Regions from separate parts of the Mesorhizobium bavaricum genome, predicted to be linked through region 4. Evidence: riboswitches for the same ligand, from Rfam matches in the RefSeq annotation. Region 4 holds a riboswitch; each other region holds the start of a gene.

Region 1 (5,835 bases), on a different replicon from region 4:
GATGACGATGTGCCCCGATCCCTGCCGTTTCATCGCCGGCAGCGCCGCGTTGATCGCGTAGAGCAGACCCAGAATGTTGATATCGACCATTTCCCGGTATTCGCCGGTGGTGGTGTTCTGGAACGGGGCGGCGACGCCGACACCGGCAACATTGAACAGCATGTCCAGCCGGCCATAGTCTTCCAACACGCGCCGGACCATGGCGGCTGCCTGGGATTCATCGGTGATGTCGGCCTCGATGGCCAAGGCTTCGCCGCCGTTGTCGCGGATGCGTGTGGCCAGATCGTCGAGCCGCTGCCGGCGCCGCGCCGCGATGGCGACGATCGCGCCTTGCGCCGCCAGCGCCAGCGCGGTTGCCGCGCCAATGCCCGAGGAGGCGCCGGTTACCAGGACGATTTTTCCATTGAGTTTCCGCATGTTCGTTGCTCCTGCTCAGAAGGAGATTCAAAGGCATTCGGTGCCGATCCTGCTCGGCACGTTGGAGCCATATCCTCAATCTGGACTGCAGACGCCCTACGGAGAATATGATAGAATATCATCATACTCATTGGAGAATCCGGTATAATGCGCGGTAGCGAGTATGCGGAACTGAAGGCCTTTGCCGCTGTCGTCGCGCATGGCAGCTTCGCCCGTGCGGCTGAAGATCTCCGGATGTCGGCGTCGACGCTCAGCCAGACGATCCGTCAGCTCGAAGCGCGGCTTGGCCTGCGCCTGCTCAACCGCACGACCCGCAGCCTCTCGCTGACTGAAGCCGGCGCGCGCCTGCATGCGCGCTTCGCGCCGGCCATGGCCGAGATGGAGGCGGCGGTCGGCGATGCGACCGCCTTGCGCGACACGCCGGCCGGCATCTTGCGCGTCCATATGCCAAGCGTTGCCGCCGCCACCTATCTGGAGCCGGTGCTCGGCCGTTTTCACCAGGCATGGCCGGACATCGTGCTCGATGTGACGATCGACGATGCGGCCATCGATATTGTCGAGGCCGGCTATGACGTCGGCGCCAGGCTAGGCGAATTTCTCGAAGCCGACATGGTCGCCGTGGCGCTTGGCGGCACGCTGCGCCAGCTCGCCGTGGCCTCGCCGGACTACATCGCCCGTTGCGGATCGCCGTCGGCACCGGTCGATCTGCTCCAGCACCGCTGCATCAATTGGCGCCGGCCGGGCAGTGCTGGCCTCTATCCCTGGGAATTCGCCAGGGATGGCCAGTGGTTCTCGGTCGCGGTCAACGGCCCGCTTGTCGTCTCCAGCCGCGACATGGCGATTGCCGCCGCTGTGCAGGGTGTCGGCATCGCCTTCTGGGCGGAAGACCTCGTGCGCCCGCTGATCGATGCCGGCCAACTGGTGTCGCTGCTGGATGATTGGTGCGCGACCTTTCCCGGCTGGTTCCTCTGCTATCAGAAGCAGCGTCATACACCACCGGCCGTGCGCGCCTTCGTCGATTTCATGCGCCATGCGCATGCCGGCCGCCAGACGCTGCCAGCTGGTTGAGCGTTTGTCGCTCGAACGGCCCGGGTTTCGGTTGCGGCAGCGAAGGTTGCCGACAAACTCCGGTCCGGCAGCACCGACGGTTTGCGCTCAGGGCCTGGGCCTGGCGCAATGCTTTTGGCGCAGAGCACCGAAAAAACGGCTTTCGCTTCAGCTCGAATGGTGCTTTAACCCGCGCATCCACAGGGGTGCTCCGTACGGTCGGGGCTGAGACGGGGGCGGCAAGCCCACAGACCCTAGAAGCTGATCTGGGTAATACCAGCGGAGCGAGGCGGGCGATGTTTTCAGGCGCACAGATTTCCCTATATCCCATGGCCGACGATTTCGTCGGTGTCATCCTTGGCGCGCTGGGCGCGCTCGATCCCTACCGCGACCGGCTCAGGATCGAGACCGACGACATCTCGACCTTGTTGGTCGGGCCGCCCGAAGTGCTGTTTCCGGCGATCCGGGACCTGTTCGTGGCGGCGGCACGCAGCGGCAAACATTGCGTGCTGTCGGCCACCATCTCGCGCGGCTGCCCCGGCGAGCCGGATGATCCGATCTGCAGCTCCGATGCGCTTGGCGGACCTGCCAGGCCACTCGGCCCGCGCAAGGACGCGGCAATCGCGGCGGTGCGCGGCGCGGCCGCCACCGGCCAGCCGGCGGCAGCGCAGTTCTCGCTCTATGTGATGGGCACCGACGACCACATGGACGAGATCTACGGCTGCATCGATTTTCTCAAGCAGTCCGGCGTCTATGAGCGCTCGAAGCATTTCTGCACGAAATTGCGCGGGGATGCCGGCGCGATCTTTTCGGCGCTCGACGAGGCCTTTTGCCGCTTCGGGCCCGGCGCCGGCCACGTAACCCTCGACGTCACGGTCTCGGCCAACAGCCCGTCGGCCGTCTGAGCCAGCCGCGCTTTCGCGCGACCTCGTCAAAGGTTATGTCCGTGGCCTCACCATCAGTCGCTTCGCGCCCGATCGCGAGCCTTGTTGTCAAGACAGCACCAGCCGTGATCTCGGTCGGGCTGCTGCTTCTGGCGTGGCAGCTCTACGCCACGTGTTCCGGCATCAAGCCGACGACGCTGCCGGCGCCGTCGCGCGTGTTCGAGCAGGCGGTGCTCAATCGCGAGGTGCTGGTCGACAATGCCATTCCCACCATTCGCGCCACGCTGATCGGCTTTGCCTTTTCACTCGGCGCTGCTTTTGCGCTGTCGATGCTGGTCGATTTCTTCCAGCCGCTGCGGCGTGCGCTGTTTCCCGTTTTCATCGTCAGCCAAACCTTGCCGCTGGTGGCGATCGCGCCGCTGGTGGTGCTGTGGTTCGGCTTCGGGCTGACGCCCAAGATCATGCTGGTGGCGCTGGTCACCTTCTTTCCGATGCTAGTGGCACTGGTCGAGGGCTACGAGGCGACGGAGTCCGAGATCGGCCAGATGCTGCGCGCGATGGGGGCAGGGCGCTGGCGCGTCTTCGTGCTGGCGCGGCTGCCGTCGGCGCTGCCCTATTTCTTCGCCGGCCTGAGGATATCCATCACCTATGCCGTGGTCGGCGCCATCTTCGCTGAATATGCCGGTGCGGCGAAGGGGCTGGGCATCTACATGCTCAACGCCAAGAACAATTTCCGCCCCGATCTGGTGCTGGCCGCCGTCGGTGTCAGCGCTGCGCTGACACTTGTCCTGTTCGCGTTGACGGTGCTGCTGCAGCGGCTTGTCATGCCCTGGGAACGGGCCGCCGGCAAGCAACCCGCCGGCATGGGGCCGCGGCCATGAGCAGGCTCGAGCTGCGGCATGTGCGCAAGGCCTTCGGCGGGCTCGACGTGCTTGCCGGCATTTCGCTCTGCGTCGGCGCCGGTGAATTCGTCTCCATCCTTGGTCCATCGGGCGCCGGCAAATCGACGCTGTTCCAGCTTCTGACCGGCGCGCAGCACGGCGAGGGCGAGATGTTCTTCGACGGCGCGCCGCTCGACGACTACGGCAGGCATTTCGCATTCATGCCGCAGCGTGACGCGCTGATGCCGTGGCGACGCATCCTCGACAACACGACGCTCGGGCTCGAAGTGCAAGGCGTCAGGCGCAAGGCGGCGCGGGCGCGCGTCGCGCCGCTGTTTGCCGAATTCGGGCTTGCCGGCTTCGAGCGGCATTTTCCGGCGCAGCTGTCGGGCGGCATGCGCCAGCGCGCGGCGCTTTTGCGCACCGTGGTGCAGGAGCGCGACATGCTGTTGCTCGACGAACCGTTCGGCGCGCTCGACGCACTGACCCGCACCGCCATGCAGCGCTGGCTGGAACAGATGTGGCGGCATCACCGCTGGACGGCGCTGCTGATCACCCACGATGTGCGCGAAGCCGTGTTCCTGTCCGACCGAATCTATGTGTTGTCGGCACGCCCGGCCCGCATCGTCCGCGAAATCAAGGTGCCGCTGCCGCGGCCGCGCGATCCCACCGGAGTGGCCGCGCTGCAGGCAAGCACGCTTGAAGCCGAGATTCTCGACATCATCCTCAATCCCGGACCCAACCCACACCCATCCAAAGGATACGATCATGACTGACTTGACGCGCCGGCAAGCCTTGTTGCTGACCCTTGCCACGGGTGTTCCACTCATTGCCGGAGCGGGCCGGGCTCAAACGCAATCGGCGGTACAAAAGGTCACCGTCGCACTAGACTGGACGGTCAACACCAACCACATCGGGCTGTTCGTCGCCCGCGACAAAGGCTTCTATTCCGAAGCCGGACTCGAGGTCGACATCCTGCCCTACAGCGATACTGGGGCCGGCACGCTCGTTGCCAACCGCGTCGCCGATTTCGGCATCAACGGCACCATCAGCCTGTTCACCCAGAAAGCCGCCGGAGCTGACCTGAAGGGGGTCTATGCCGTGGTGCAATCCGAAACCGGCCGGCTGGTGTTCAACGCGTCGCGCAGCGAGATCAAAAGCCCGAGAGACCTTGACGGCCTGACCTATGGCGGCTTCGGCAGTGCCTGGGAAAACGCGCTGATCGGCACCATCATCCGCCACGATGGTGGCAAGGGCAAATTCGAGACGGTGACGCTCGGCACTTCGGCCTATGAGGCGCTGGCCAACGGTTCGGTCGATTTCACGCTGGAGGTCTCGACCTGGGAAGGTGTCGAAGCCGAGTTGAAGGGCGTCAGGCAGCGCAGCTTCATCTATGCCGACCATGGCGTGCCTGACGAGCACACGACACTGATCTCTTCGAGCGAAGCCTATCTCCAGGCAAACCCCAAACCTGCGGCCGCCTTCGTCCAGGCGACGCGGCGCGGCTACCAGTTCGCCGTCGACCATCCCGATGCGGCTGCCGCAATTCTGATCGCCGCCAACAAGGACGCGCTGACCAATCCGGCACTGATCGAGGCTTCGCTGAAGGCACTGATCGACGGCCATTACCTGCGCAGCCAAAACGGCGCCATCGGCACCATGGATCCGGCGCGAATGGACGCGATCGGCGACTACCTCTTCGCGTCCGGCATTCTGCGCGATGCCGACGGCAATCCGACCAAATCACGCCCGGATTTCGGGGGGTATTTCAGCAATACCTATCTGGGGTAGGTGACCAATCTGCCCCTGAGGGGAAGACCAGGAACTCGGGTGGTAGCCCAGTTGCTGGCGATCCAATAGAGCAGGGCGGTTTTGACATGTTCGCCCCGGCTCGCCCTGCAGCGACAAGGCAACCCTCCCCAAACCTGTTACAAGTCCTCGCCGGGTGCCTGTTCACGGCAGGTGCCGGCGCGTTTTGGATCAAGTTCGATCGCGCGCCGGCAGTCGTCGGCGGCGCTCTCATAGTTTCCCTGCGACGCCTTGGCGAGTGCGCGGTCATAATAAGCTTCGGCGTTGTAGGGATCCCGCTCGATTGCCCGGCTGAATTCGCTGATGGCGTCGCCGACGTTGCCTCGAATCTGCAGATCCAGCCCGCGCTGGATGCTCGAAGCTACGACGCCGGAATTATCCTGTTCGGGAAAGACGACAGGTTCGGCCGGCTTGGCCGCCTTGGGCGCAGCCGGGGATTCTGCGCCCGTCGCCTGCGTGCTGCATGCGCCGGTTTTTTTCGGATCAAGCTCGATGGCTTTTCGGCAATCAGCGGCTGCGCCGACGAGGTCTCCTTCGATCGTCTTGGCCAAGGCCCGATTGAAGTAAGCGCCGCTTTTGGGATCAAGGCTGATCGCCTTGTCATAGTCGGCGATTGCCCGGCCATGGTCGTTTCTGTCGGCCCACACCGTGCCGCGGGCAAAATAGGCGTTGGCGAAACGTGGGTCGATTTCGATCGCCCGGTCGAAATCGGCAATGGCGCCATCACTGTCGCCTTTGGCCGCCAGGTTGATACCGCGGTTGAGGTGAGGCGCGGCGTCCTTCGGATCGAGGCGGAT
Region 2 (5,835 bases), on a different replicon from region 4:
GGGTCAGAGGACGCGCGTTGCACGCGGGACCGCCTGACCCGAGACCTGCCATTGACTGGAGTTCAGCGGGCGCCGCGTTCCTTCGCGCCTCCCTCTGTCCTGCCGGACATCTCCCCCACGAGGGGGGAGATCAGCCGTCACTAATCTCAGATGTCGCAGGACGAGCGCCAGCTCCCAAGCTGCCAATCTCCCTCCTTGAGGGGGAGATGTCCGGCAGGACAGAGGGGGGCGCCGTAGAGCACTCATCTTCGATCGGTTGCCACAGCCTATTTGCTCATCACCGCCAGCCATTCATCCACCCAGGCCTTGCGGTTGGCGGCGACCTCCTCGGGGCTGAACAGCAAGGTCTTGGTCGGCTTGACCAGTTTGTCGAAGGCCGGGTTGAGCGGCTTGTCGGTCTTGCCGGCCGGGAACATCCAGTTTGTCTCGGGGATGGCATCCTGGAATTTCGGTCCGGTCATGAAGGCCATGAACTTTTCCGCCAGCGGATTCTTGGCCCCTGTGGTGGTGATGCCGGCGACCTCGATCTGCAGATACTCGCCCTCTTCGAACGACGCCGCCTGGTAACGCTCGGTGTTCTCGGTGACCATGTGATAGGCCGGTGAGGTGGTGTACGACAGCACCATCGGCGCCTCGCCCTTGGTGAACAGGCCGTAGGCCTCGCTCCAGCCCGGCGTCACGGTCAGCACCTTCGCCTTGAGCTTCGCCCAGGCCTCCGGCGCCTTGTCGCCATAGACCGACTTCACCCACAACAGCAGGCCGAGGCCCGGCGTCGAGGTGCGCGGATCCTGGATGACGATCTTGTCGTCGGCACTGCCTTCGACCAGGTCCTTCAGGCTCTTCGGCGGGCTCTTCAGCTTCTCGGTGTCGTAGACGACGGCGAAATAGCCATAGTCGAAAGGCACGAAAATGTCGTCGCTCCAGCCGCCCGGCACACTGACATCGGACACCGCGCCATGTGGCGCAAACAGGCCTGTGGCCTTGGCATCCGCGGTCAGATTGGTGTCGAGGCCGAGCACGATGTCGGCCTTGGTCGATGCCCCTTCCAGCCTGACGCGGTTGAGCAGCGCGACGCCATCGGCGACCGAGACGAAGTCGACATCGCAGCCGCATTCGGCCTCGAATTCCTTCTTCACCACGGGACCCGGACCCCAGTCGGCGGTGAAACTCTCGTAAGTGTAGATGGTGAGCTTGTCCTTGGCCAAGGCCGGCCCGGACAGGACCACAGCCATCGCAGAGACAAGAGAGTATAAAAGCGTGCGCATCGGCGCCTCCTTCGTTCGAATTGAAAGGAATTGAGGCGTCGGACTGTCCGAAACGTCTAATCCCTCCGCCGGTACAAACCGGATCAGGTTCAGCGGGTTGGCGACTTGCCTCTCAGCCGGTCCGCGAAGATCGCGTCCGGCACCCCGTTAGAGCGTTTCGACACATAGGCCCGGCCGATCCCTCACGCAAGTGGGAGTTTGCCGGCCTTCCGTTTCCCGTGCCGGGCTGGTAAGGGCCACACGATATGAGCACATTCACCATCTTGCTTGGCGGCGATCTCATCCGCACGCCCCGGCTCGACCGCCAGGTCGCAGGCTCCCGCGTCATCGCCGCCGACGCCGGCATCGGCCATGCGCGGCTGCTGGGTCTTGTCCCGGAACTGTGGGTGGGTGATTTCGATTCCGTGCCCGCCAACCTGCCGGACGATCTCGCCGCCGTACCCCGCCGGACCTTCCCGGCGGAGAAGGACAAGACCGATGGCGAATTGGCCATCGCCGCCGCGCTGGAGCGCGGCGCGACCAGCCTGGTGCTCGCCGGCGCCTTCGGCGGCAAGCGCGCCGACCACGCCTTCCTGCATCTGGCGCTCGCCCTGCGGCTGGCCGAGGCCGGGACGAGGATGCTTCTGAGCAGCGGCGCCCAGGAAGGCGCCCCGCTGCTGCCCGGGAAAGCCGGCTTCGACTATGCCGACGGCACGCTGTTTTCGGTGCTCGGCTTTTCCGATCTTTCCGGCCTGACAGTCACCGGCGCCAAATGGCCGCTCGATCACGTCAAGGTGGCGTTCGGCTCGTCATTGACCATCTCCAACGAGGTCAGGGGTCGCCTCGAAGTCACGCTCGGCCATGGCCGCGCGTTGTTGCTCGCTCACCCTTATCCTCTACCTGAAAGCTGACATGGCCCCGCCTCTTCTCCATCTCGACGGGATAAAACTGACCTTCGGCGGCACGCCGCTGCTCGATGGCGCCGCCTTGACCGCGTCGGCCGGCGACAAGATCGCTTTGGTCGGCCGCAACGGGTCCGGCAAGTCGACGCTGCTGAAGATCGCCGCCGGCCTGATCGAACCGCAGGACGGCGAGGTGTTCCGCCAGCCCTCGGCGACCGTCCGCTATTTGCCGCAGATGCCCGACATGGAGGGTTTTGCAACGGTCCGCGCCTATGTCGAGGCGGGGCTCGGCCCCGCCGACGATCCCTATCGCGCCAGCTATTTGATGGAGCATCTCGGCCTGTCGGGCGAGGAGCGACCGAACGATCTTTCCGGCGGCGAGGCAAGGCGCGCCGCCCTCGCCCGCGTCATGGCGCCGGAGCCCGATATTCTGCTGCTTGATGAGCCGACCAACCATCTCGATCTCTCGGTGATCGAGTGGCTGGAAGAGGAGCTCGTCCGCACCTCCTCGGCGCTCGTCGTCATCTCGCATGACCGCCGCTTCCTCGAGCGCGTATCGCGCGCCACCGTCTGGCTCGACCGCGGCCAGACCCGCAGGCTGGACAAGGGCTTTGGCCATTTCGAGGAATGGCGTGACCTTGTGCTGGAAGAGGAAGAGCGAGAACAGCACAAGCTCGGGCGCCAGATCGTGCGCGAGGAGCACTGGCTGCGCTACGGCGTGACGGCGCGGCGCAAGCGCAACATGCGCCGGCTGGGTGAACTGCAGACCATGCGCCAGCGCTTCCGCGGCCATCGCGGCGCCGAAGGTTCGGCAACCATGGTGGCCAGCGACGCAGCCGAATCCGGCAAGCTGGTGATCGAGGCGAAAAACATCGAGAAGAGCTTTGGCGACCTCACCGTGGTCAAGGGATTCTCGACCCGCATCCAGCGCGGCGATCGCGTCGGCCTGGTCGGGCCGAACGGCGCCGGCAAGACGACGCTGCTGAAGATGCTGACCGGCGAGATGAAGCCCGACGCCGGTTCGGTGCGGCTCGGCACCAATCTGGAGATCGCCACACTCGACCAGAAGCGCGAGGCGGTCGACCCGCAGGAAACGCTTGCGCAATATCTCACCGACGGACGCGGCGAGAACCTCGTCATCAATGGCGAGCAGCGCCATGTCGTCTCCTACATGAAGGATTTCCTGTTCAAGGCTGAGCAGGCACGTACGCCGGTGCGCGAGCTTTCCGGCGGCGAACGGGCGCGGCTCTTGCTGGCGCGCGTGCTGGCGCGGCCGGCAAACCTTCTGGTGCTCGACGAGCCGACCAACGATCTCGACATGGAAACACTGGAGCTGCTGCAGGAATTGGTGGCCGGCTTTGCCGGCACGGTCATCCTGGTCAGCCACGACCGCGATTTCCTCGACCGCACCGTGACCAGCATCATCGCTCCGGACGGCGGCGGCCGCTGGATCGAATATGCCGGCGGCTATTCCGACATGCTGGCACAGCGTGGCGGCACCAAGCTCGACGACCGCAAGGCTCGCCCGAAGGCCGAAGCCGGCGAAGCCCCAGTGACGGCCAAAAGTGAGGCCGCGGCGCCAAAGGGGCCGGCGAAAGAAACTGTCGTTCAAGCAGAAATTCGCGCTGGAATCCCTGCCCAAGAAAATCGAGGCCGTGATGGCTTCCATCTCAAGGCTTGAGAACAACATCGCCGATCCGGCCTATTACGAGCGCGATCCGGCCTCGTTCCAGAAGACCATCGCCGCCCTCGACAAGGAGCGCGCGACACTGGCGGCGCTCGAGGAAGAGTGGCTGGAACTGGAGATGCTGCGCGAGGAGATGGAAGGGTAATGGTGTTCGCGGGCCTTATATTGGACGCATAAAGGGACGCGAACTCCATGCTTCAATCGAAGTCGGCGAAAATCCGTCGGCCATCAGTTCGCAGTTGATCGAAGACGCCAAAGCGTTGGGCATCAACATTTCTTGCGCCGCGGAGATGGGTATTGTGAAAGCGATCTCGGCGAAAAAGACGCGTCAATGGGCAAGAAGAGAACAACGAAGCCATTGCAAGCTGGAACGACCATGTCGGACGCAAAGGACTGCCCCAAGCCAAATATCGGCTGTTTTGATGTCGCCTAAGGCGCTCTCGTCTCAGCCCGCCGTCTTGGCCTGCCAGGCCTTGATCGCTTCGTCGAACACCTTCTCGCCGGGAATGCCCTTTTCCATGGTCAGCAGCGCCCGCCGACCGGTCTTGTAGACGACCGGCACGTCGATCCAGTCCTGCCCGCGAAGCAAGGTCATGTTGGCGTCCTCATCGGCCTTGGTGTCGTTGAGCGCGACGAGGAAGAAGCCGTCGGCGATCTTGGCAGGGATGCCGATCAGCGGGCTGCCGGCATCTTGCTCAGAACTCTTCATGGCGACACGCAGAATGTTGTCGACACCGCCGCCTTCGAAGCCGTCGGGCGTCAGGAAGATCATCTCGATGATGTGGCTGGCCGGCAGTGTCTGGTCGGTGTTGCGGCGGATGGTCATGCGCAACTGGATGTCCTTGCCCGGTATGGTTGCCTCAGCGCGGATTGCCGGCTCCGGCGGCAGGTCGCCACCGGGCGATTCCTGCACCAGTGACCAGACGATGCTGCCGGGCTCCGCCGAACCCTGGGCGGTGCTGGTGCGTTCTTCATAGAAGATCGCCTTCTGGCCGACCGGCAGCGCGGTTTGCGCGGGCGCGGCCGCCGGTGCTGGCGGCGTGGCGCCTGCCGGTGCCGGAGGAGTGGCGGCAGCATCAGCCGGCGCAGCGGGCGCTCCGCTGGCAGGTGGCGTTGCGGGTGCCGTACCCGGCGGCGGCGTTGCGGCGGGTGCGGCCGCGGCCGGGGTGCCGGCAGCCGGGGCGGAAACCGCCGGCGCGTTCGTCGCCGAGGGCGGCGTGGTCAGCGCGGCGACCGATTCGCCTTCGCCGATGCCGCTCTGTCCGCCGGCCGGGCCGGGATCGACTTCGCTGCCCTGTGGCGTCAGCCGCTGCGTGAATTTCGTGCCTTCGGTTTCTGTGCCGGCAGCTGCTGGCGCCGGCGGCGTTGCCGCGGCATCGGTTGCCGGCTTGGCCGGCGCCGGCTTCACCGGTTCGGTCTTGACGACCTTGGTGCTGCCGTCAAGTCCCAGCATCTTGCCGAAGGCGTCCTTGTTCAGCCAGATACCATAGCCACCGCCGGCAACGACCAGCAAGGCGACGATGGCGGCGATCAGCCCGCCATAGCTGCGCTTGCGTTCTGCCGGGCTCAGGCGCTCAAAAGTATCCGACACCGGCTCTTCGTTGCTTGAAAAGACATCGACCCCGTCGTCGGCCACCTCCTCGCTGTCCATGCCCGGAAGGGCCGTGTCAGCGCGAGCAGAAGGCGCCGCTGTCGGCTTTTGCCAGCTAGGCTCGACCTTGGCGACAGGTGGCGCCGGTCGATTTGGTTCCGGCTTGGCGAGAGGCGGCGGCGGCCAGGTCGGTTCTGCCTTCGCCGGTTGCCGTGTATGGCTCGGCTGGTTCTTGTTGCGGTCGATGGAAGAAAAGATGTGTTCCAGTTCCGCCAGCGGGTCGGTCTCCGGACCGCTCTTGGCATAGTCCCGCTCGACACTTACGACAGCGTCTTCCAGTGAGCGCTTCTGCTTGGCTATGACCTCGGCGGACAGCGGCGGCGAAAACTCCGCAAGTTTCTTTTCGAGCGC
Region 3 (5,835 bases), on a different replicon from region 4:
CAACCACGTCATTGTGCCGCTGCCACCAATGCAGCGTGGACCGCGGTATTCCAAAACGTCTCTCGAGATGCGTCGACCCCGCAACTGGACCGGCCCACTCCGCAATGCGCGCGCCTTCTCTCGGGTAATCTTTCAGAACCGGATGCCCGAGCGGATGATCGGCTGGCCGCGGTCGCGAAGCGATCTCACACGCCTGTGCATTTAGCCGTCGCGCTGCTTCGGCCTCCAGCCTACCAAGAAATTCGGCGGCCACGGCGGTCAAATCGTTGGAAGGAGAACCCGAAGGTGCGACAGTAGCCGTGTCGCCCTGCCTCGCCGCATCGCATTGGGAAAGAATGCGCTGCACCTCCTTCATGACAAAGCTTGAAAGCTCGGCCTGACGCTTTTCATCCCCAAGATCACTCGACCCGGACATATCTGGCTTTCTCATTGGCTTCCCTCGGCAAGCCGCCGAAAGAGCGTTGAAGACATGAAGTTTGGAGGACGGCGATGTGTTGCGTTTTCGTATGCTCGCGACCTAGCAGCCGCTTGGGGCTTCAACTTGTGCCTCTCAATAAAAAAGGGAAAAACATCGATGGACGACCGTCTTGCCCCACGATCGAAACAGACGCACATCGCAGTGCATCCTTCACAGTGTGACGCTATCCGCGACGCTCATTTGTGCAAGTGTAAAGTTTAACTTGCCAGCGTTATATAATTAGACGTTGCTTTTATGCAACTACTTTCCAAGTGTTACTTGGACAAATCGAACGTATTGCACATTTAGACAAACTGTACAGTTCAACTGCGACTGTAATGTTCACATTTACCGGCGGTATACACGCTTCACCGTTGCAGCATCGCATTGGCCAGGTGCACGGCACCTCCTTCATGAAAGGTTGAAAGCCCGTCCTCGGGCGTTTCACTTACGTCGATCCACTCATAAGGGCTTCCCGGCCGGGTTTATCCGGAGCCTCTGCAGCCGAAGGACCGGGCGCCGCGTTCTCGTCACTACCGATTAGCAAGCCCCCGTGCCGTATCGAGATCGGAAGGTGAGCTGTTGTATTTCGCTCATTGTATGCACCCGAGGATATCTCTAAAGGCCGCATGGATGTTTGTCCCGCTAGCTGCAAGTATGCGCGAAGTGGTGTTCAGTTCGCCAATATAATATTCCGGACGACACCATCGCGTTTTCAGATGGCCGCGTCCCATGAGGAACTGCCGCTGCTTCGACGCTCGCAAGGACGTCGGGAATGAAGCACTACGCCGCGTCGCGAGAACGACGCTCACCGTTGCCTCGTAAGTTGGTTCATGGGATGTACAGCGAGGTTGGGAGGGTACGACGCCGGCTGAAGGTCCGCGACGCTGTTCAAGCTCCGCAAGGCTGACGTTGCCCAATTCCGGATACGGAAAACAGAGATCGCAAAGCTCAACAGCGTGTCGCTGTCGGCGCTGAGTTCGGTCAGAAGCCAGTTCGCCGCCCCGGGCGGATCGAATAATTTCACGACCGGGATATGGGCGGTTTCGGTGTCGGCTGCGCCATTGGCGAGAAGCCGTAAACGGAGTTCGTCGGTGATCAGCATGGATGTGTTGCATTTGATTACTGGCGCAACGGGCTGAAAAACCTCGAAACCAGCGAACGAAACAGGCGTTTCGCGATAGGCCGAACTCCTACACGCGTTTCCGCAATGCATTTAGGCGCTTGTAATCCTCGATGATATCGGCAGAGAAATGAGCGAGCTGAACGGCATCGCCCCAATCCGGGACGTGATATTGGCTGATTTCTCTATCGTCTATCCGCCTATACGCCTATACGCAGTGCCGGCCCCAGCCGCCAGCCGTCGAAGATGCGACTAATCGCGTGCAAGCCATGTTGGGTGCCCTGACACCAAGGTACGTGCGCCTCAGTCGCGTCCACCCCCATTCACAAAACCGGCTCCGTGGAGTACGGGGAACGCAGAGAAATCTCCGGTCGCAGCCTTACCCGGTCAAAACAAGGACTCAAACCATGAATGCCCTCGTCATCTGCTCCGGCGGATTGGACTCTGTTTCGCTCGCTCACAAGGTGGCGACCGAGCAGAAACTCATTGGCCTGCTTTCGTTCGATTACGGCCAGAGGCACAAAAAGGAACTCGGCTTCGCCTTTATCTGCGCCAAGCGGCTGGGTGTTCCGCACCAGATCGTCGATATCCGCGATGTCGGCCGGAACCTGAGCGGCTCGGCGCTGACCGATGATGTGGACGTGCCCGACGGGCACTATGCCGAAGACTCCATGAGGATCACGGTGGTGCCGAACAGGAACGCCATCATGCTGGCTATCGCGTTCGCGGTTGCCGCCGCGCAGAAGGCCGATGCGGTGGCCACTGCCGTCCACGGCGGAGATCATTTCATCTATCCCGATTGCCGGCCCGCTTTTATCGACGCGTTTCAGACGATGCAGAACCATGCGCTCGCAGGCTATGCCGATATCCGCCTTTACGCTCCCTATGTGAATATGTCGAAGGCCGACATCGTCAGCGAGGGGGCAAAGTACGCCACACCGTTCGAGGCGACGTGGTCCTGCTACAAGGGCGGCGCACGTCATTGCGGTCGCTGTGGGACATGCGTCGATCGGCGCGAAGCATTCGATCTGGCCGGCATTGCCGACCCGACAGATTATGAGGACGCGGACTTCTGGCTGCACGCTATCCAGACAAGGAGCGCGTGATGTTCCGCATTACCAAAGAGTTCCACTTCTCGGCCTCGCATCAGCTCACCTCCTTGCCACCAGATCATCAGTGCGCGCGTCTACACGGCCACAACTACATCGTCGTGGTGGAGCTTTCAGGTGGCGAACTGAACGAACATGGCTTTGTGCGCGACTACCACGACCTGGCGGCGCTCAAACACTACATCGATGGGACGTTCGACCATCGGCATCTTAACGACGTTCTGGGGCATGACCGTGTCACAGCGGAATGTCTGGCCAGGCACTTCTACGACTGGTGCAAGGTGCGGCTACCACAAACCTCCGCCGTGCGGGTGAGCGAGACGCCGAAAACCTGGGCGGAATACCGGCCATGACTTGCGCGTTGCATCCCGGAATCCGCGTCAGCGAGATTTTTGGGCCGACCATTCAGGGTGAAGGTATGCTGATCGGCTTGCCCACGGTGTTCGTAAGAACGGGCGGGTGCGATTATCGCTGTTCCTGGTGCGACAGCCTGCATGCGGTGGACAGTCGCTTCCGCCATGATTGGGAGATGATGTCAACCGATGCGGTCTGGCAAAAGGTCATTGCGCTTTCCCGCGGTCAGCCCGTGATGGTGTCGCTATCGGGCGGCAATCCGGCCATCCAGCCGCTTGGACCGCTAATCGACCGCGGGCATGGTGAGGGCTACCGCTTTGCATTGGAAACCCAAGGCTCGGTGTCCAAGCAATGGTTCGCGGATCTCGACGTGCTGGTGCTCAGCCCCAAGCCGCCCTCAAGCGAAATGACGACGGATTGGGCCGCGTTCGACGCCTGCGTCGAGGCGGCGCAGGATAAGCCGCAGATGACGCTCAAGCTCGTCGTCTTCGACGATGATGACTATGCCTATGCCAAAGACGCCGCGGCGCGCTACCCGCGATTACCCGTCTATCTCCAGCCTGGCAATCACACGCCGCCGCGTCCCGGTAACGAAGACGTGCTGATCGACATGGCCGGTGTGATGAAACGCATGGAATGGCTGGTCGAAAAAGTGACCCGTGACAGGTGGTTCGAGGCGCGTGTACTGCCGCAGCTTCATGTTCTGCTCTGGGGAAACAAACGGGGCGTCTAGCCCACGCCGATGACGTAGACGGACATCCAGTTGTCGGCAGCAACGTCGGCCAAGAAAGCCCGAAAATGCCGTGCTGGAAAAGGTTTCGAATCCGCATGCTGGCTCGCCTATCGCCGGTGCTTCGCGCTCCTCCAGGCGTGACTTGCTCTCGGTACGTGCGCGCGCTTCCCCAGGGTTGATTGGTCGCCGATCGCCGCCTCGGGCCAAGCCTCCGGCCGAATGCGCTTGACAAGATAGCGCCGGCTCGTTCAATTCGGAGCATTCACCAGGGGAGTCCCGGCAAGGGGCTGAGATACTGCTGGCTTTCGCGGCGCAGTGACCCGTTGAACCTGATCCAGTTCATACTGGCGTAGGGACGGTGCAAGCGCTTGCGGGAGTTTACGCCCGAGGTCCTGTTTCGGCAGGTCGAGCAAAGCGTCTTTTCATCCTTCCGGCACAGAACTGGGTCTCCAATGCACGAGCAAAGGAGCCTCAAGATGAATGCCCTCACCCCCGCCGTGTCGACGGGACCACTGCCCGCCTCACGCAAGATCCACAAGTCTGGCGTCCTCTATCCGCACATCAAAGTGCCGATGCGCGAAATCTCCGTCCATCCGACAGCCGGGGAGCCGCCTGTCACCGTCTACGATCCGTCAGGCCCCTATACCGACCCGACTGTCGAAACCAGCATCGACAAGGGCCTTGCCCGGCTTCGCCACGAATGGGTCGCGGCGCGCGGCGATGTCGAAGCCTATGACGGCCGCCATGTCCAGCCCGAAGACAATGGATTTGTCACGGGTGAGCGCCTGACGCCGGAATTTCCCTTACGCAACCGGCCGCTCAGGGCCAAGGCCGGCAAGGCGGTGACACAGCTCGCCTATGCGCGTGCCGGCATCATCACGCCCGAAATGGAGTTCGTCGCCATCCGCGAGAACCTCGGACGCGAGAGCCTGTGCGGCAAGCTGCATCGCGACGGCGAAAGCTTCGGCGCGGCGCTTCCTGATTTCGTCACGCCGGAATTCGTGCGCGAGGAGGTGGCGCGCGGACGGGCGATCATTCCCGCAAACATCAATCATCCCGAGAGCGAGCCGATGATCATCGGCCGCAATTTCCTGGTGAAGATCAACGCCAATATCGGCAATTCAGCGGTCACATCGTCGATGGCCGAGGAGGTCGAAAAAATGGTCTGGGCGATCCGCTGGGGCGCCGATACGGTGATGGATCTGTCGACCGGCCGCAACATTCACAACATCCGCGACTGGATCGTGCGCAATTCACCGGTGCCGATTGGCACCGTGCCGCTTTACCAGGCGCTCGAGAAGGTCGGCAGCGTCGCCGAGGATCTGACCTGGGAGGTCTATCGCGACACGCTGATCGAACAGGCCGAACAAGGCGTCGACTATTTCACCATCCATGCGGGCGTGCGGCTGCACTACATCCCGCTGACCGTCGACCGGGTCACTGGCATCGTCTCGCGCGGCGGCTCTATCATGGCCAAATGGTGCCTCCACCATCACCGGGAAAGCTTCCTTTACGAGCATTTCGCGGAAATCTGCGACATCTGCCGTGCCTATGATGTGTCCTTTTCCCTCGGCGACGGCCTTCGTCCCGGCTCGATCGCCGATGCCAACGACGCGGCGCAATTCGCCGAGTTGGAAACGCTCGGCGAGCTGACGAAGATCGCCTGGGCAAAGGACTGCCAGGTGATGATCGAGGGGCCCGGCCACGTGCCGATGCACAAGATCAAGGAGAACATGGACAAGCAGCTCGCTGTGTGCGGCGAGGCGCCGTTCTATACGCTTGGGCCGCTGACGACCGACATCGCGCCGGGCTATGACCACATCACCTCAGGTATCGGCGCGGCGATGATCGGGTGGTTCGGCACGGCCATGCTCTGCTACGTCACGCCCAAGGAGCATCTCGGCCTTCCCGATCGCAACGACGTCAAGATTGGCGTGATCACCTACAAGATCGCCGCCCATGCCGCCGACCTGGCGAAGGGCCATCCGGCCGCGAAAGTCAGGGATGATGCCCTTTCCCGCGCGCGCTTCGAGTTCCGCTGGGAGGACCAGTTCAACCT
Region 4 (5,835 bases):
TTCCATGACAATCGCCGCGTGCGACGGTCGCCCGAGCCCTGCATCCACAATCAGCGGGACGCCAGGGAAATGTCCGCGCATCGAGCGCAGCGCCGTGATGTTTATCGGCCCGAGGGCGGATCCGATCGGTGCGCACCACGGCATCAAGACGTTGCAGCCCGCCGCAAGCAGCCGCTCGGTGACGACTAGGTCGTCGGTGGTATACGGGAATACATCAAAACCGTCCTCGCAAAGGATTCGGGCGGCTTCGACAAGGCCGAACACGTCCGGCTGCAGTGTGTCGTGGTTGCCGATCACTTCGAGCTTGATCCAGTTGGTTCCGAACACTTCGCGCGCCATTTTTGCGGTGGTGACCGCTTCCTTGACGGAGTGACAGCCGGCAGTGTTGGGCAGGATTCTTGTGCCGAGTGCGCGGATCAGCGACCAGAATTTTTCGCCGGCTCTGCCGCCTGCCATCTCACGGCGCAGCGAGACGGTCACCACCGATGTGCCCGACGCCTTGACCGCATCGGCAAGGATGGCCGGCGAAGGGTATTGAGCGGTGCCGAGAAGCAGGCGTGAGGCAAGCGTCGTTCCGAGAAGATCGAACATGCTAGCCTCCCTGCATGGGCGAGAGGATTTCGATCCGGTCGCCGTCGCTCAACTGGAACTCCGCGCGGTTGGCTTTGTGCACGAGATCGCAGTTGACGGCCGTTGCCAGCCAATCGCCCTCATAGTCGAGCGCGGCAAGCAGCTCCGCCAGCGTGGTGGCGGCAACCTCATACGCTTCGCCGTTGACCATCAGTTTCATGAGTAAGTTCCTTGGTTCCGTCTTGACTGAAAACCAGGTCGGCCGCCTGGCGCGCCATGGCGGGGGCGAGAAGAAAACCATGGCGATAGAGCCCGTTGATCGCGACGGTTTCGCCGCTCATTTCGACGCGCGGCAGATTGTCGGGAAAGGCTGGACGAACACCGGCACCGGTCTCAACGATGCCTGCCTCGCCGAACGCTGGATGGAGGGCATAGGCGGCGCTCAGAAGCTCCATCATCGAACGGACCGTGACCGGTTCTCCGGATTGGCTCTCGACCATCGTCGCGCCGACCATGAAACGGTGGTCGGCGCGCGGCACCAGATAGAGCGGCAAACGCGGATGAAGCAGCCGGACCGGGCGTGACAGCGAAATGTCCGGCGTGCGCAGGATCAGCATCTCGCCCCGAACGCCGCGCAGTCGGTCATCGACCGCGGCCATTCCCGTGCAGTCGATCTCGCGGTCGAATCCCGTCATGTGCCGGCCGTCCACTCCGAAGCGGAATTCGACGCCGCTTCCGGCGAGTTTTTCATGCAGCGCCGCCATTGCACGACGTGGGTCGAGATGGGCTTCACCCGGGAGGAACAGCCCGCGACGGAAGCGGCCGGCGAGATCGGGCTCCAGGAGCGCAATTTCGTCTTCGTCGACCCGCCGATGGCCCGAGGTGCGGCTTGCAAACCGGTCGAGTTCGCCTGCATCCCGCGGCATCGCCAAAACGAGCGTTCCGGCCCGCGTGACATGACCCGGCAGCACCGCATCCCACCAGTCGGCGGCATCGCGTCCGAGATCCAGCACCGGCTGTTCGGCGCTTTCGCGCTCGCACCAGGGCGCGAGCATGCCGCCGGCCATCCATGATGCGTTGCCGCCAAGGCAGTGCCGGGTCTCGGCGACGGTCACCGCCGCCCCGCGGGCGGCGAGTTCGAAGGCAGCAGAGAGGCCGGCGACGCCGGCCCCTTTGACCAGCACCCTCATGACGGCTCCGGCATCTTCGACAAAAGCGGTTCGCCGTCCACCGGCATATAAAGACTGCCGCCCTCGCGGTATTTCGCCGCCATCGCCGCCATGCCCTCTTTCTGCGCCTCGGCCCGGATGTCGTGGGAGATGCGCATCGAGCAGAATTTCGGCCCGCACATGGAGCAGAAATGCGCGACCTTGTGCGCCTCCTTCGGCAAGGTCTGGTCATGGAAGGAACGCGCGGTTTCGGGGTCGAGCGACAGGTTGAACTGGTCCTCCCAGCGGAACTCGAAGCGCGCGCGGGAAAGGGCATCATCCCTGACTTTCGCTGCCGGGTGGCCCTTCGCCAGGTCGGCGGCATGGGCAGCTATCCTGTAGGTGATGACGCCAATCTTGACATCGTTGCGATCGGGAAGGCCGAGATGCTCCTTGGGCGTGACGTAGCAGAGCATGGCCGTGCCGAACCACCCGATCATCGCCGCGCCGATACCTGAGGTGATGTGGTCATAGCCCGGCGCGATGTCGGTCGTCAGCGGCCCAAGCGTATAGAACGGCGCCTCGCCGCACACAGCGAGCTGCTTGTCCATGTTCTCCTTGATCTTGTGCATCGGCACGTGGCCGGGCCCCTCGATCATCACCTGGCAGTCCTTTGCCCAGGCGATCTTCGTCAGCTCGCCGAGCGTTTCCAACTCGGCGAATTGCGCCGCGTCGTTGGCATCGGCGATCGAGCCGGGACGAAGGCCGTCGCCGAGGGAAAAGGACACATCATAGGCACGGCAGATGTCGCAGATTTCCGCGAAATGCTCGTAAAGGAAGCTTTCCCGGTGATGGTGGAGGCACCATTTGGCCATGATAGAGCCGCCGCGCGAGACGATGCCAGTGACCCGGTCGACGGTCAGCGGGATGTAGTGCAGCCGCACGCCCGCATGGATGGTGAAATAGTCGACGCCTTGTTCGGCCTGTTCGATCAGCGTGTCGCGATAGACCTCCCAGGTCAGATCCTCGGCGACGCTGCCGACCTTCTCGAGCGCCTGGTAAAGCGGCACGGTGCCAATCGGCACCGGTGAATTGCGCACGATCCAGTCGCGGATGTTGTGAATGTTGCGGCCGGTCGACAGATCCATCACCGTATCGGCGCCCCAGCGGATCGCCCAGACCATTTTTTCGACCTCCTCGGCCATCGACGATGTGACCGCTGAATTGCCGATATTGGCGTTGATCTTCACCAGGAAATTGCGGCCGATGATCATCGGCTCGCTCTCGGGATGATTGATGTTTGCGGGAATGATCGCCCGTCCGCGCGCCACCTCCTCGCGCACGAATTCCGGCGTGACGAAATCAGGAAGCGCCGCGCCGAAGCTTTCGCCGTCGCGATGCAGCTTGCCGCACAGGCTCTCGCGTCCGAGGTTCTCGCGGATGGCGACGAACTCCATTTCGGGCGTGATGATGCCGGCACGCGCATAGGCGAGCTGTGTCACCGCCTTGCCGGCCTTGGCCCTGAGCGGCCGGTTGCGTAAGGGAAATTCCGGCGTCAGGCGCTCACCCGTGACAAATCCATTGTCTTCGGGCTGGACATGGCGGCCGTCATAGGCTTCGACATCGCCGCGCGCCGCGACCCATTCGTGGCGAAGCCGGGCAAGGCCCTTGTCGATGCTGGTTTCGACAGTCGGGTCGGTATAGGGGCCTGACGGATCGTAGACGGTGACAGGCGGCTCCCCGGCTGTCGGATGGACGGAGATTTCGCGCATCGGCACTTTGATGTGCGGATAGAGGACGCCAGACTTGTGGATCTTGCGTGAGGCGGGCAGTGGTCCCGTCGACACGGCGGGGGTGAGGGCATTCATCTTGAGGCTCCTTTGCTCGTGCATTGGAGACCCAGTTCTGTGCCGGAAGGATGAAAAGACGCTTTGGCCGCCTGCTCGAAACAGGACCTCGGGCGTAAACTCCCGCAAAGCGCTTGCACCGTCCCTACGCCAGTATGAACTGGATCAGGTTCAACGGGTCACTGCGCCGCGAAAGCCAGCAGTATCTCAGCCCCTTGCCGGGACTCCCCTGGTGAATGCTCCGAATTGAACGAGCCGGCGCTATCTTGTCAAGCGCATTCGGCCCGAGGCGGCGATCGGCGACCAATCAACCCTGGGGAAGCGCGCGCACGTACCGAGAGCAAGTCACGCCTGGAGGAGCGCGAAGCACCGGCGATAGGCGAGCCAGCATGCGGATTCGAAACCTTTTCCAGCACGGCATTTTCGGGCTTTCTTGGCCGACGTTGCTGCCGACAACTGGATGTCCGTCTACGTCATCGGCGTGGGCTAGACGCCCCGTTTGTTTCCCCAAAGCAGAACATGAAGTTGCGGCAGTACGCGCGCCTCGAACCACCTGTCACGGGTCACTTTTTCGACCAGCCATTCCATGCGTTTCATCACACCGGCCATGTCGATCAGCACGTCTTCGTTACCGGGACGCGGCGGCGTGTGATTGCCGGGCTGCAGATAGACGGGTAATTGCGGGTAGCGCGTCGCGGCGTCCTTGGCATAGGCATAGTCCTCATCGTCGAAGACGACGAGCTTGAGCGCCATCCGCGGCTTATCCTGCGCCGCCTCGACGCAGGTGTCGAACGCGGCCCAATCTGTCGTCATTTCGCTTGAGGGTGGCTTGGGGCTGAGCACCAGCACGTCCAGATCCGCGAACCATTCCTTAGGCACCGAGCCCTGGGTTTCCAATGCAAAGCGGTAGCCCTCACCATGCCCGCGGTCGATCAGCGGGCCAAGCGGCTGGATGGCCGGATTGCCGCCTGACAGCGACACCATCACGGGCTGACCGCCGGAAAGCGCAATGACCTTTTGCCAGACCGCGTCGGTTGACATCATCTCCCAATCATGGCGGAAGCGACTGTCCACCGCATGCAGGCTGTCGCACCAGGAACAGCGATAATCGCACCCGCCTGTTCTTACGAACACCGTGGGCAAGCCGATCAGCATGCCTTCGCCCTGAATGGTCGGCCCAAAAATCTCGCTCACGCGGATTCCGGGCTGCATTGCGTTAGTCATGGCCGGTATTCCGCCCAGGTTTTCGGCGTCTCGCTCACCCGCACGGCGGAGGTTTGTGGTAGCCGCACCTTGCACCAGTCGTGGAAGTGCCTGGCCAGACATTCCGCCGTGACACGGTCATGCCCTAGAACGTCGTTAAGATGCCGATGGTCGAACGTCCCGTCGATGTAGTGCTTGAGCGCCGCCAGGTCGTGGTAGTCGCGCACAAAGCCATGTTCGTTCAGTTCGCCACCTGAAAGCTCCACTACGACGATGTAGTTGTGGCCGTGTAGACGCGCGCACTGATGATCTGGTGGCAAGGAGGTGAGCTGATGCGAGGCCGAGAAGTGGAACTCTTTGGTAATGCGGAACATCACGCGCTCCTTGTCTGGATAGCGTGCAGCCAGAAGTCTGCATCCTCATAATCTGTCGGGTCGGTGATGTCGGCCAGATCGAATGCTTCGCGCCGTTCGACGCATGTCCCACAGCGACCGCAGTGACGTGCACCGCCCTTGTAGCAGGACCACGTCGCCTCGAACGGTGTGGCGTACTTTGCCCCCTCGCTGACGATGTCGGCCTTCGACATATTCACATAGGGAGCGTAAAGGCGGATATCGGCGTAGCCTGCGAGCGCATGGTTCTGCATCGTCTGAAAGGCGTCGATAAAAGCGGGTCGGCAATCGGGATAGATGAAATGATCTCCGCCATGGACGGCAGTGGCCACCGCATCGGCCTTCTGCGCGGCGGCAACCCCGAAGGCGATAGCCAGCATGATGGCGTTCCTGTTCGGCACCACCGTGATCCTCATGGAGTCTTCGGCATAGTGCCCGTCGGGCACGTCCACATCATCAGTCAGCGCCGAGCCGCTCAGGTTCCGGCCAACATCGCGGATATCGACGATCTGGTGCGGAACACCCAGCCGTTTGGCACAGATGGCGGCAAAGCCGAGTTCCTTTTTGTGCCTCTGGCCGTAATCGAACGAAAGCAGGCCAATGAGTTTCTGCTCGGTCGCCACCTTGTGAGCGAGCGAAACAGAGTCCAATCCGCCGGAGCAGATGACGAGGGCA

The links. Region 4 has a riboswitch for thiamine pyrophosphate ahead of thiC (phosphomethylpyrimidine synthase ThiC). Riboswitches for the same ligand answer to the same signal wherever they lie in the genome.
Positions count from the first base shown of each region.
Region 1: another riboswitch for thiamine pyrophosphate. It lies ahead of AC1RZR_RS16690 (YkoF family thiamine/hydroxymethylpyrimidine-binding protein); the one in region 4 lies ahead of thiC (phosphomethylpyrimidine synthase ThiC).
Region 2: another riboswitch for thiamine pyrophosphate. It lies ahead of thiB (thiamine ABC transporter substrate binding subunit); the one in region 4 lies ahead of thiC (phosphomethylpyrimidine synthase ThiC).
Region 3: another riboswitch for thiamine pyrophosphate. It lies ahead of thiC (phosphomethylpyrimidine synthase ThiC); the one in region 4 lies ahead of thiC (phosphomethylpyrimidine synthase ThiC).

Region 1 covers NZ_CM165566.1:3,390,215-3,396,049, forward strand. The annotation lists gene AC1RZR_RS16680 (SDR family oxidoreductase) at 1-417, opposite strand, end outside; gene AC1RZR_RS16685 (LysR family transcriptional regulator) at 565-1,485, shown strand; TPP riboswitch at 1,657-1,770, shown strand; gene AC1RZR_RS16690 (YkoF family thiamine/hydroxymethylpyrimidine-binding protein) at 1,761-2,369, shown strand; gene AC1RZR_RS16695 (ABC transporter permease) at 2,405-3,229, shown strand; gene AC1RZR_RS16700 (ABC transporter ATP-binding protein) at 3,226-4,005, shown strand; gene AC1RZR_RS16705 (ABC transporter substrate-binding protein) at 3,998-5,020, shown strand; gene AC1RZR_RS16710 (tetratricopeptide repeat protein) at 5,158-5,835, opposite strand, start outside.
Region 2 covers NZ_CM165566.1:1,602,410-1,608,244, reverse strand. The annotation lists gene thiP (thiamine/thiamine pyrophosphate ABC transporter permease) at 1-23, opposite strand, end outside; gene thiB (thiamine ABC transporter substrate binding subunit) at 267-1,265, opposite strand; TPP riboswitch at 1,309-1,422, opposite strand; gene AC1RZR_RS07815 (thiamine diphosphokinase) at 1,511-2,155, shown strand; partial or broken gene AC1RZR_RS07810 (ABC-F family ATP-binding cassette domain-containing protein) at 2,157-3,978, shown strand; partial or broken gene AC1RZR_RS07805 (hypothetical protein) at 4,073-4,126, shown strand; gene AC1RZR_RS07800 (hypothetical protein) at 4,191-4,256, shown strand; gene AC1RZR_RS07795 (hypothetical protein) at 4,279-5,835, opposite strand, start outside.
Region 3 covers NZ_JBXAYV010000002.1:94,134-99,968, forward strand. The annotation lists gene AC1RZR_RS36680 (antitoxin Xre/MbcA/ParS-like domain-containing protein) at 1-430, opposite strand, end outside; gene AC1RZR_RS36685 (DUF2958 domain-containing protein) at 1,266-1,562, opposite strand; gene queC (7-cyano-7-deazaguanine synthase QueC) at 1,988-2,686, shown strand; gene queD (6-carboxytetrahydropterin synthase QueD) at 2,686-3,042, shown strand; gene queE (7-carboxy-7-deazaguanine synthase QueE) at 3,039-3,776, shown strand; TPP riboswitch at 4,034-4,150, shown strand; gene thiC (phosphomethylpyrimidine synthase ThiC) at 4,253-5,835, shown strand, end outside.
Region 4 covers NZ_JBXAYV010000001.1:513,030-518,864, reverse strand. The annotation lists gene AC1RZR_RS35225 (thiazole synthase) at 1-591, opposite strand, end outside; gene thiS (sulfur carrier protein ThiS) at 593-790, opposite strand; gene thiO (glycine oxidase ThiO) at 759-1,760, opposite strand; gene thiC (phosphomethylpyrimidine synthase ThiC) at 1,757-3,586, opposite strand; TPP riboswitch at 3,690-3,806, opposite strand; gene queE (7-carboxy-7-deazaguanine synthase QueE) at 4,052-4,789, opposite strand; gene queD (6-carboxytetrahydropterin synthase QueD) at 4,786-5,142, opposite strand; gene queC (7-cyano-7-deazaguanine synthase QueC) at 5,142-5,835, opposite strand, start outside.